Regions from separate parts of the Blautia sp. DFI.6.71 genome, predicted to be linked through region 1. Evidence: riboswitches for the same ligand, from Rfam matches in the RefSeq annotation. Region 1 holds a riboswitch; each other region holds the start of a gene.

Evidence for each region. A riboswitch is a leader RNA that binds a small molecule or an ion and turns the genes downstream of it on or off. The one in region 1 is predicted to bind cobalamin.
Region 2: it holds a riboswitch for cobalamin, as region 1 does, so the genes downstream of both, LJE12_RS10075 (ABC transporter substrate-binding protein) here and LJE12_RS02605 (sirohydrochlorin cobaltochelatase) in region 1, are expected to answer to the same signal.
Region 3: it holds a riboswitch for cobalamin, as region 1 does, so the genes downstream of both, LJE12_RS12110 (cysteine-rich small domain-containing protein) here and LJE12_RS02605 (sirohydrochlorin cobaltochelatase) in region 1, are expected to answer to the same signal.

The regions. Positions count from the first base shown of each region.
Region 1 covers NZ_JAJDMJ010000002.1:195,362-199,544, reverse strand. The annotation lists gene hisD (histidinol dehydrogenase) at 1-453, shown strand, start outside; gene hisB (imidazoleglycerol-phosphate dehydratase HisB) at 561-1,148, shown strand; partial or broken gene hisI (phosphoribosyl-AMP cyclohydrolase) at 1,227-1,553, shown strand; cobalamin riboswitch at 1,909-2,085, shown strand; gene LJE12_RS02605 (sirohydrochlorin cobaltochelatase) at 2,287-3,684, shown strand; gene LJE12_RS02600 (hypothetical protein) at 4,008-4,183, shown strand, end outside.
Region 2 covers NZ_JAJDMJ010000020.1:1,246-5,428, forward strand. The annotation lists gene LJE12_RS10070 (FecCD family ABC transporter permease) at 1-764, opposite strand, end outside; gene LJE12_RS10075 (ABC transporter substrate-binding protein) at 779-1,903, opposite strand; cobalamin riboswitch at 2,019-2,287, opposite strand; gene LJE12_RS10080 (ABC-2 transporter permease) at 2,375-3,025, opposite strand; gene LJE12_RS10085 (ABC transporter ATP-binding protein) at 3,022-3,867, opposite strand; gene LJE12_RS10090 (GntR family transcriptional regulator) at 3,871-4,183, opposite strand, start outside.
Region 3 covers NZ_JAJDMJ010000027.1:31,546-35,728, forward strand. The annotation lists gene LJE12_RS12105 (C1 family peptidase) at 1-1,938, opposite strand, end outside; gene LJE12_RS12110 (cysteine-rich small domain-containing protein) at 2,349-2,645, opposite strand; cobalamin riboswitch at 3,053-3,247, opposite strand; gene LJE12_RS12115 (EutP/PduV family microcompartment system protein) at 3,310-3,825, opposite strand; gene LJE12_RS12120 (BMC domain-containing protein) at 3,914-4,183, opposite strand, start outside.

The sequences.
Region 1 (4,183 bases):
GTAAAAGGTTTCGTGGAGGTTCTTTCCAGAAAAGAAATCATTCAGAAGTCTCTTGATAACTTTGGATACATTCTGATTGCAGAGGATATGGACGAGGCGATTGAGGCAGCCAATGAAATCGCTCCGGAACATATGGAGATCGTGACAGCCAATCCCTTTGAAGATATGATGAAAGTGAAGAATGCAGGTGCGATCTTTATCGGAGAGTACAGTTCCGAGCCACTGGGAGATTATTTTGCAGGTCCGAACCATGTACTTCCTACAAACGGAACAGCCAAATTTTTCTCAGCTCTTTCCGTAGATGATTTCATCAAGAAATCAAGTATTGTATATTACTCAAAATCCGCACTGCGTAATATACACAAAGATATCATTCAGTTTGCAACTTCTGAGCAGCTTACTGCACATGCAAATTCTATTGCAGTTCGTTTTGAGGATGAAGATGAAGAATAATGGTAAGGCTTTGAATCTGAAATCTGCTATAATGTAAACTGTAGTTTGCGCATTAAAACAATGGATTCAGAGTGTTTGAAAATAAGTAAGACAGAGAGGACTTAACCATGGCAAGAGAAGCCTCAGTAGAAAGAAATACAAAAGAAACAGAAATCAAATTAAAAATAAATCTGGATGGAACCGGATATTCTGATATTGAGACAGGTGTGGGATTTTTTAACCATATGCTGGATGGATTTACCCGTCATGGGCTCTTTGATCTCAGTGTCAGAGTCCATGGTGATCTTCAGGTGGATGACCATCACACCATCGAGGATACAGGAATTGTTCTGGGAACTGCATTAAAAGAAGCAATTGGTGACAAAAAGGGGATTAAGCGCTATGGAAGCTGCATCCTTCCCATGGATGAATCCCTGGTGCTCTGTGCGATTGATCTGTCCGGAAGACCTTACTTTGTATGGGATGCAGAGTTTACCACAGACAGGATTGGTGACATGTCCACGGAAATGGTAAAAGAGTTCTTCTATGCCATTTCCTATGCCTGTGGCATGAATCTTCATATCAGGGTTCTGGCAGGTGGGAATAATCACCATGTAGCAGAAGCAATGTTCAAAAGTTTTGCCAAAGCACTGGACGCAGCCACATCCTATGATCCAAGGATCACAGATGTTCTGTCTACCAAGGGCAGTTTGTAAAATTTGAAAATTTACGAAATGATTTATGGCAATCAATAAATTAGATGGAGACAGAAAATGGAAAATACAGTGAATTTAAAAAGCAGCATCGCATGGTCTGATTTTAAATTAAACAGTGATGGAATGGTACCTGTTATAGCCCAGGATTATCAGACAAACGAAGTGCTGATGCTGGCGTATATGAATGAAGAAGCATTTAATACCACTCTTGAAACAGGTAAAATGACTTACTGGAGCAGAAGCCGCAATGAACTCTGGACGAAGGGACTCACATCCGGACATCTTCAGTTTGTAAAATCCCTTACACTGGATTGCGACAATGATACGATCCTTGCTAAAGTAGAGCAGATCGGTGCAGCCTGCCATACCGGAAACAGAACCTGTTTTTTCAAAACCCTGACAGAAGTGTAATGAATAACGCGATAATATAACGGGATAGTGGTAAGAGAATCGATAGTTTTTTAATAATGCCGTTACTGTTCACTGGTAATATCCCGCGAGGTGTTTTTTGTGAGCGAAGGCCACAGAAAACCCGAGACATACCGCGCGAATTTATGCGATTAGCATAAATTAAGTTTGCGAAGCAAACGATACTCCTTGGGCATTGCACAAGGAGGTTCATATTTCCTGCATCGCGAAGCGTGTTGCTGAGAACGGAGTGAACAGTAACTAATGCCAAACATTAAAGGAAAATATACATGAATTGTATTGACATTTTTGGTAAAATGTGATAAAAAAAGAATATCCGAATTAAATATGTGCAATGTTATAACGCAAAGGTTGCATCGCGCTTGATGCGCAAAAGAGAATCCGGTGAGAATCCGGAGCGATACCGTCACTGTGTATGGGAGCTGCTTTTCAGAAACCACTGGGAAACCGGGAAGGGAGAAACAGCGATGATCGAAGTCAGGAGAACTGCCTTGGCGTAGAATTTAAGGTCTGCGGTATACAGAACCTGTATTCTCATAACGATACATAGCTCTTTTATTAAATGAATCAGACAGAATCGGAAATTACAGATATATCTGGTACATATAAACCATGTATTTATGGGAAAGCGGTAGCTGCAGAATATGCAGTTGCCTTTTTTGTGCATACAATTGTCCGGAAATACGAGAAATAAAAGAGGAAAAACGAAATGAAAAGAAAATCCATGTTAGCCTTATTACTGGCAGTATCCATGACTTGTTCCATGACAGCAGCAACAGGTACAGTTGCTTTTGCATCTGATGATGCAGCAACAGAAGAGGCTGCAGATGACACAGAAGCAGCTGCAGACGATGCAGATGCAGCAGATACAGAGGAAGCATCTGATGATACAACAGAAGCTTCTGATGATGATCAGAAAGCCGCAGACGAAGTTGGTGCCCTGATCGATAAGATTTATGTTCAGGAAAGAACAGACACAACTGACGAAGACTGCAAAGCAGCAAAAGAAGCATGGGACAAACTTACAGATGCTCAGAAAGAACTGGTAACAGGCGAAGAAGCAAGCCCTGAATACTTTGGACGTGACACAGGTGATGCTTCCAAAGATGATCCTCGTAACCAGGATGAGATTGGTGAGAATGAACTTCTTGTAGTAAGTTTTGGTACATCCTTCAACGACAGCCGTGCAGAGGATATCAAAGGAATCGAGGATGCCCTTGCAAAAGCATATCCGGACTGGTCAGTAAGACGTGCATTTACAGCACAGATCATCATCAACCATGTACAGGCAAGAGATGATGAAGTAATCGATAATATGCAGCAGGCTCTTGACCGTGCAGTAGCTAACGGTGTTAAGAATCTTGTTGTACAGCCGACACATCTGATGCATGGTGCAGAATATGATGAAATGACAGAGGCAATTGATGGATACAAAGACAAATTTGAATCTGTTGCAATTGCAGAGCCAATGCTCGGTGAAGTTGGTGATGACGCTACAGTGATCAATGATGACAAGAAAGCAGTTGCTCAGGCAATCACAGATGAAGCTTGCAAGGAAGCTGGATTTGATGATATGAAAGCAGCAGCAGATGCAGGCACAGCATTTGTATTCATGGGACATGGTACATCCCATACAGCTAACGTAACCTATGACCAGATGCAGACACAGATGGATGATCTTGGATTCACAAACGCTTTCATCGGAACTGTAGAGGGAGAACCGGAAGACACAGCATGTGACAAGGTTATCGAGAAAGTAAAAGAAGCAGGATTCAAGAATGTGATCCTTCGTCCTCTGATGGTTGTTGCCGGAGACCACGCTAACAATGATATGGCTGGTGATGATGCAGATTCCTGGAAATCTCAGTTTGAGGCATCCGGTGATTTCGACAGTGTTGACTGTCAGATCGCAGGTCTTGGAAGAATCGCAGCAGTAGAAGATCTGTATGTGGCTCATACAAAAGCAGCAATTGATTCTCTTGGAGCATCTGACGATGCAGCAGCAGAAGATACTGATGCCAAAGCAACAGATGACAGTGCAGACGATGCACAGGCAGATGACGCAGCTGAGACAACAGCTGATACTGCAGAGGCTGACGCTGAATAAAAAATATTGTTCAAACAAGATAAACTGCCCGGAGAACTTGCAAAAGTTTCCGGGCAGATATATTATATGATAAGAAAAAAAAAGTCATAGCAATTCCATAAAATACTGCAAACAGTTCGCACGTTTCTGTTCATTCCGTTCACAGTAACGTGCGCACATCTGAGAAAGATCCAGAGGAACTGTCTTAATTGCATTATTTTCTGGAATTACTATAATATATTTGCCATCACCTGTTCAAAAGCCTGTTGCTCTGCAGCAGATGGGTTGAACAGCACGATAGAAAAAACTATAAAAAATATGAAGATAAGGGAGAAGAAATAATCATGAAGAAACGTTCATTTACATTATTAATGTCAGCACTTACTATTTCAGCTACTCTGATCGGTACAAGCCCGGTTGCTGCAAAGACAGATACTGATACGGCAACAGAAGAAACCACTGATAAAGAAGAAACAACTGCAAAAGATGCTGATTCAGAAAACACAGATAATAAAGAAAC
Region 2 (4,183 bases), on a different contig from region 1:
GTTCCCAGTGTGATCGATACATCATCTCCTAACAGCATCAGATTCAGATTACGATATTGCGTCCAGAAAATAATCACACAGATCAATGTAACCGGAAACATCACACCTGCTCTGCTCCAGCTTGCGCCTGCAAGGCTTCCCATCGTCCACTTCATTACTTCTGTTGCTGCATTTTTGTCGTTGGTGATATAGATAACAAAATTGGAAAAAGCAGAACATACCGCACTGACAGCCATTCCGGCAAGGATCAGTTTGGCAGAAGTAGCTTTTCCGCCCATGTTTGCAATAGCAATGACTGCAAAAGAAGTGACCATTGCACCAATAAATGCAGTAACACCAACTGAGTTTCCACCGAGAAATCCACCAACTCCAAGCATGATCGCCAGTGTTGCACCAAAGGATGCACCGGAGGAAATACCAAGTACATACGGATCTGCCAGTGGGTTCTGGACAATCGCCTGCATAACTACGCCACAGACGGAAAGAGCCATTCCAACTGCCAGAGCCAGCAGGACTCTGGGCAGTCGAATGAGCCACACAACATCGTGAACTGCGCCTTCTGCATAGGCGGACAGGCTTTTGATATGAAACAATTTATACGCAATGACACTGTATACATCTTTCAGTGACAGATCTGCATTTCCAAAAGTGATCGCTGCCAGAATGGAAAAAATCAAAAATGCCGCAAGCCCGATAAGAACTGCCACATACATGGATGTCCTGAGCACACTGCCTTTTTTTGTCTGTGAAACCTGTTCTTTCACTGTTATGTCCTCAATCAGTCAAGATTCACATCCGGATATAATCCTTTTGCGAAAGTTTCAATACCATCCTGTGTACGTGTTGCACTTGCGTACATTTCACTGAGCATGATCGGATAAACACGACCGTTCTTTACAGCGTCAAGGCTCTGAAGTGCTTCGTCATCCTTGATAACGGCAAGCTGGCTTTCTTTTACAGTTTCCGGATCATCACCTGCATATGGCATGTATACAACAAAAATCACATCAGGGTTTGCTGCAATGATATCTTCTTTTCCTGCTGTAGAAGCATCCGGGTTTGCCAGAGTCGCACCCAGTTGTGTTACCATATCTCCACCAAGGCTCTTTGCACCATAGTTTGTGATATCTTCTCCAAGAGGTTCCAGAACCATTACGCTTGGTTTCTCTTCTACATCTGCTGTTGCTGTAAGAGTTTTATCGATCACTGCCTGTGCATCATCTACGATTGCCTGTGCTTTGTCCTGTACATCAAAAATCTTTCCAAGATTTAAGATGTCTGTAAATTCATTTTCCAGAGTTCTGTCTCCGTCAGGGCGTGTGTTTGTGTTGTAATAAGTGTTGCAGCCTTTGTCGATCCAGTCTGTTACATTTCCGAGATTTTTATCAGAAAACAGGGAGCTCCAGGATAAGATCATGTCTGGCTCCAACATCGTTACAGTCTCAAGGGATGGGGTAAATTCATCAAGATAATTTGTTTTTGAAAATGCATCTTTAAGTTCATCCGGAACTTCATTGTCAAGACCTGCAGTAGCTACCAGACGGTCTTCCAGGCCAAGTGCAAGCATGGTTTCAATGCTTCCCTGATATACAGCAAGAACTTTCTCCGGTGCCTTTTCATAGGTTGTTTCGATTTCATTTCCATCATAATCATAGGTTGTGATGGTCAGAGGATATTCTGTCTTTGTACCTTCTGCGTCTGCTGTCTTATCTGCATCTGCTGAATCCTGTGCGTCTGCATCTTCCTGTGTATCAGAGTCTGCATCTGCTGCCGGCTGATTGTCCTCTTTGATTGTCTCAGAGTCTGCTCTCTCTGCTGCAAAAGCTGCCGGAGCTGCGGAAACTGCCATAGCTGCTGCCATCATAATTGCCATGATTCTTGTGGATAAATACCTGTTTTTCATTTGACTTCCTCTCTTTTCGTATATGTTATTTATCTGTTCGTGTAACCGAAAAGATGGGACTTCAGAAAAAGTAAAATAGAAGTGATAAGAATAACGGATACTTTTTACGGAAGCTCCTTCTTTACGCTGTCAGGCAGGTTTCCTGACTCACAGTTCACAGAAAGTTTCCACAAAATAAAAACTGATACAACATCCATGCTTCAGCAGTTCATGAATGTTGTATCAGAAATATTTCCAGATACTCTCTGGCAGCCGGATTCCGCCTTCTCACATATTTATGCAATGACATATTACAATCCCGCTTTTTTTCTGTATACAGTGGCCGCAACCGTTCAGGCATTTCACCTGATTCCCTCTCACATTACCATACACAAAATCTGCATATGATAATGTTCACTTAACAGCTTATTCAATTACGCTGATACAATTCTAGCACACTGCTTTTATAATTACAACCATATTCGAGACACATCAGAATTCTTTCTTCTCCATAAGCCGGACACCAATCCCAAAAGACCCCATATATACAATTACTGTAAACAATACAACTCCAGCCAATACCATTCCCCGGTTCAGTCCATTCAGCCATGCATCGACTGCGTCTGCTGAAAGTCCCATTGTTTTTATCAGAGCATAAACTACGGCAATTATAATAGCCCACATGACCATTGCAATATAACGTCCTTTTTCTGCTCCAAAATGTATTACAAGCGGGAGCGATACTGACAACATAAGAAGCGCCAGTGGAATGTATATCAGAGTGCCAATAATTTTCTCACTCAGGCACCCCTGAAGCTCTGCCACACCTTTACAGATCACTCCCGTTATTGCTTCAATTCCCCACGCTGCAGCCGTAAGCCCTGCTCCCAGCAGATATTTCTCCGCCACATACTGTTTTCTGGTAACCGGCAAGGTCATAAGAAATGCAAGACCATTATCAAACTCATCATAACTTATAGTCGTAATGGCAAAAATTGCTGTGACAAACGTAAAATATCCTATAGCAAAACTGACGCTCCCACTTCCTGCCAGATTCAGGATGACTCCCATTACAATAACCAGGATAAAATACTGTTTCTGCTGTTTCATCAGTTCTATATCCTTTACAAATAATCCCTTCATACCTGTTCCTCCATCATCACTACCAGATCATCAATCTTTCCATTCTCAATTACAACATCTGGATAATTTTCCATATAAAATTGTTTCTGGTTTGTCAGACACCTGTATCCATAAGCTTCTTTCCGGATCTTAATAAGGTATTGCTGATCCAGTTTTTCGTACTCTTCTTCTGCAACTTTAAGAACTGCATAATCTGACAGCAGTACATCTGTATCCTCATGAAGGATAATTTTTCCGGCATGGATCATATAAAAATCGTCACAAAGACTCTCCAGATCTGATGAAATATGGGAACTGATCAGAATAGAACTGCTTTCATTTTCTTCCATATATTCTCTCAGCATGTTCAGCACCTCATCCCTGGCAATCACATCCAGACCAACTGTGGGCTCATCCAGAATCAGCAGTTCTGCCTTATGGCTTAATGCTGCCAGTACTTTAAACTTTGCTTTCATACCAGTGGAAAATTCTTTGATTTTCTTGTCTGTGGGCAGATTGAATCTTCTGCACTGCTGCAGGAATTTCTCTCTGTCAAAATCTGGATATATGCTTTTCATGATATTTGCCACGCCCGCTGCTGTCAGATACATACTGAAGCCTGAATCTGCAAAAACAACTCCCAGTTTCCGCTTATCCTCCGGCTTAAGCTCTTCTGCCTTTTTCCCAAAGACCTCTATCTCTCCGCCATCCGGATGGATCAGGCCAAGCAAAGCTTTAAATGTGGTGGATTTCCCGGAACCATTTCTTCCAATAAGTCCTGTAATCATCCCAGGCTGTACTTCCATAGAACATTCCAGCGAAAAACCTCTGTAATGTTTCTGCAAATGACTGATTTTCAACATGTCTTAGTCCTCCATGATCATTTCAAAAAGATTTCTGATTTCCTCATCGTTCAGTCCACATCTTCTGCCCTTCATGATTGCCTGCTCCAGATCATGTTCTACTTCTTTGAGCTGTTCTTCCCTCATCAGGTTTTTATTTGTGGCTGCAACGTAGGTTCCTTTTCCATGAACAGTGACGGTAAATCCCTCTTCTTCCAGATTGTCGTAGGCTTTCTTCACAGTCAGGGCACTGATCTTCAGTTCCTTTGACAAACTGCGTACTGAAGGTAATACAGTGTCCGGCTGTAACTCTCCTCTGATAATCGCAGACTTAATC
Region 3 (4,183 bases), on a different contig from region 1:
TTCATAATATGCTTTTACTGTATAACGGTATGATGCATTAGCCGTAACCTTACTATCTTTATATTTTAATTCCGATGTCCCGACATCTGCAATTTGGGACCACTTCCCACCTACTGCAGGTTTTCTGTACACATAATATCCTGTAGCTCCGGAAACTTTTTTCCATGAAATAAGGTTGTATCCGGAATTATATGCCTTCACCTGAAATACCGGTGTATCCGGCACCCATGACTGATTCAGGGTCCTTGTATGTGCCTTGATCCTTGCCGTCCAGTTTTTCGTCTTTCCATCTGTCCACCTGGCCGTTTCCGATGCACTCTTATAGAATGTCTGCCCTGTTTCTATCCCCGCCGTACAGGTAAACCAGTTTCCATAACTGGACTTTGCTTCCACTCCAAAGCTGATTTTTTCAATCCCACTGTTTGTGATCACAACAGAATATCTGCTTCCCTGTTTCAAAACCACCTCTGGTACACTGATAGTCTGTACACCTGCGATTGGCTGTTCAAACTCATATGGAGCAGCATATGCAGCGGTCCCGCTTTCCGGGTCATATGGATCTGTCAGATCGGTGTATATCTGAATTTTGTAACAGGCATTGTCACTGTTTGTAACAAGATTAACCTCCCCTAGGACTTCTGCTTTTCCCTTTCCTGCAGTTGTCTCATAAACTGCTGCTACTGACTGTCCCGCCTGTATCGGAATCACTGAAAGTGCTGAAGAACCATCATAAAAATAATTATTCCTATACTTTTGATCCAAAGCAGCCACTGCCTCTGCACTTACAAGTTTACTGATATTGGGATCCTGATAAGAAAGATAGTAATATCCTCCGTCTCCTTTCTTCTCCCCCCAACTGTTTTTGATGATCCACGCACCATCAGATGTTACATTGGAAACAGGAAGGAAATTATCCTTTGAATACGTATCATCCCATCCGACCACTGTCACAATATGATTAATTACAGTCGAATTTGATTTTCCAACAGGATAACAATATGCTGCTGTGTCCGGGTTTACATAATTTTCCTTCATATAAAGCATAATGGATACTGCATGGTCATTCAGCAACATTTCCTTCATACGTTCCTCACTGTATTTGGAAACAGATGCATTTTTCAGATATGCCGCTGAATTATAAGCCTTACTTCCCGGAATCTGTACAGTCAGATCCTGCTGATGCGAAGAATCCGTAGGAAATGGTACATCGGCCTCTGTAGTCATTCCCGACCATGTACTGAGATAAATAGCCGCCAGGTGATCATTACCTCCTATTACATGATAATTTCCCAGTACATAATTCTTATCATCGGGGGTATTTCCAAGAGGATCATTCTGTCTGTTGGAGAAAAAATATGATAAATGTTCTTCTGACAGATCGTAGGTTCCTTTGTTCTGTGCCAGAAGCGAAGTCTCCATGATTGCTGCCATACCAAAAGCCCAGCAGGTTCCAAATGGATTCTGATTCTTTACGGGCGTAACTAATCCTTCCTTTCTGGCATCATAGGAAGATGGAAATGCAGCCTCCCTGTTTCCATATGCAGCATAAACTGATGTCAGATCACTCTCCACTTCAATTCCCGGATCCAAAGGTTTTAAATTTTTAAAGGGTTCCAGTTCTTCCTTTCTTTCCTCTTCTGTCAACGGACGACCCTTAATATACCTGATTCCGTCTGTACCCTCTTCTGAGTTTTCTCCATCCTGAAACTCCTGTTTTGCATCATCGCTTCCGAACAATTCTGCATCCGATCCCGTATCTGTTCCAAATTCATCTGCCTGTGAACTTTGAAATTCTTTCAGATCTGATGTATTTTCTTCTGTCTCCCTGTTGACTCCGGATCCAAACATTTCCTGACCCGCAGCGGGTACCGATGTACAAACCATTGAATAAGCCAGAAAAACTGACAATGCGCGTATCGCTGTATTTCTTTTTTTCATGTAGTAGTTAACTCCCTTACATAAATATAATATCATTATATCAGTATCTTTTTTGTTTTTCAACCATGATCAATGACAAAAACCGTCGGAAAACAGTGAATTTTCCCTGTTTTCCGACGGCTCTATGTAGAAATGCAGAGCTCTGCCGACAAGAAAATGTCGCCAGGAAAAGACGTCAAATGCCTGTGATGCATTTTCTTCTGTGCATGTGAAAAGTGTGAAAAATGTGTGTGAAATGCTTTATATACTAACTCAGAACAGACTTGAAAATCTTACAGACTCTTCTCTTTTGCTATCCTTATTCTAGCAGAACAAGCATTGTATTACAATGAAAATCGTTCTTTCTTATTTGTGCTAATCTGACACATTGTTACTGTTCACTCCGTTCTAAGCAGCAACGCATTCTCCTCTTATTTGCTGATACTTTCCTTTGCTCTTTTCATCATATCAGCCAGTTCCTGGTATTTTCCTGTGACATACCCATAGTTTTTTCGCTTATGCGGAAGCATACAGTTTGTGCAGTCTTTAATTCCCTTTTCCGTATACCGGAAATTCCCACCGCATTTCTCACCCAGGGCATATAGCGGGCAATAACAAAACAGACAGTTAAAATCATCCGGATCTGCATTCTTATGACACGGAAAAAATTCACATTTCTTATGGCTGAAATAAGAATATTCTTTCCCTTCCCAATAAGGTTTCTCCATTGCTACCTCTCCTCTCCTGTTGCAAGTTTTTATCTTTCCAGAATAATTCCGTTTTCTCATTCTCCATCAATCCCACCCATCAGAGGACGAAATAAAAAAAATACTCTAATAAATTATCAATTTCTCTTCACATAACAAAGCATTGAAAATTCATTACAGTATTTTTCACAGATCATACATTTAAAATTAATAAGAGGGAGCGATGCTACCCCGGGGTAGAAAAAAATCCGTTCATGAGTGCGCGGAGGGAACGAATAAATCCGAAGTAGTATCGCCTGCCATTTAATCATGTATAATTCATAAAGAACAGGCGCATTCCATAAAAAATGTCTGCCTTCAGATAAAAGCAGACAACACTCCGAAGCTGCGGATTCAACGGAGTTGGTTGTTACACTTTACACGGAAGTTTAACCTCGCCATACCAAGCAGGTTTCCTGGCTCCAGGCTCATCGCTCCTCTCTCCTTCTCATGCTATGGCACAATGGACATTCTGAGATTTGCTCCTCTGTTACAGTGACCGGATCGCTCAGGTTTCTCACCTGATTCCCTCTTTCTGTACTGCTCTTTCTCACAGTATCAGCACTTAATATGTTCTGTATGGAATTATACTGTCATTATAATAACACCCTGCAACAAGCTTGTCAACTATTTATCAATATATTTTTCAATATTCCACACCTTCCGGCAGCGGATCCCATTCATTCAGACCAAGACTCTGTCTGAATTTTGCTTCTTCCAGACTCAGCTTTGGAACATCCTCATTCAAAAACGCTCTCAGCTCATCAATCCCCTCTCCGGTCACATTGTTTACCAGAAAAATTCTTTCACATCCTGCATTCAGCATCCACTGACGCACCATTGGAACATTCGCATAAGGAGAATCTATTTTCGTAATGATTCCTATCAGTGGTCTCAGAATAAATGCATTACTGCCATAGCCAAACAAACTGAAAGGTTCATCTGCTGACTGTACCATTGCCACCACATCTGCTTCAAAAGAAAAACAGGCCAGCCCTACGCTGAAATGCTTGGACTCTGCATACTCTCCCGGAGAATCAATGGTATCATCATCCGTATTCGTATACTGCGTTTTTACATAATGAAGTTTTTCGCCTTTTAATGCCTGCGTTAATGAAGTCTTACCTGCTTCACTTCTGCCCATCAGAAATATTTTCTTCATATTTAATGTCTGTCCCTTTCACTTCTCTCAGCTATTCCGGCAGTTACATAAGCACCATCGATACAGAATAACTGACTTTTCGTATGTTTTAACTTTTGTGAACTGCACAAGTCTTAAAGCCAAGCACCTCTCTAAAAAATTTCACCACTTCTTCCACTGCAGTCTGAACTTCCGTCAGACCTCCCGTAAGGATCAATGATCCGCTGAAGCGATCCATGAAACCAATCTCCACATTTGCACTTTTCACTGCAATATCAGCAGCTACAACCACTGCTTCCCATGGGGTAAAACGAATCATTCCGATTGCTTCTCCTGTGTGGTCTTCTCCCTCATGGACTCCAATATGCAAACCAAGATT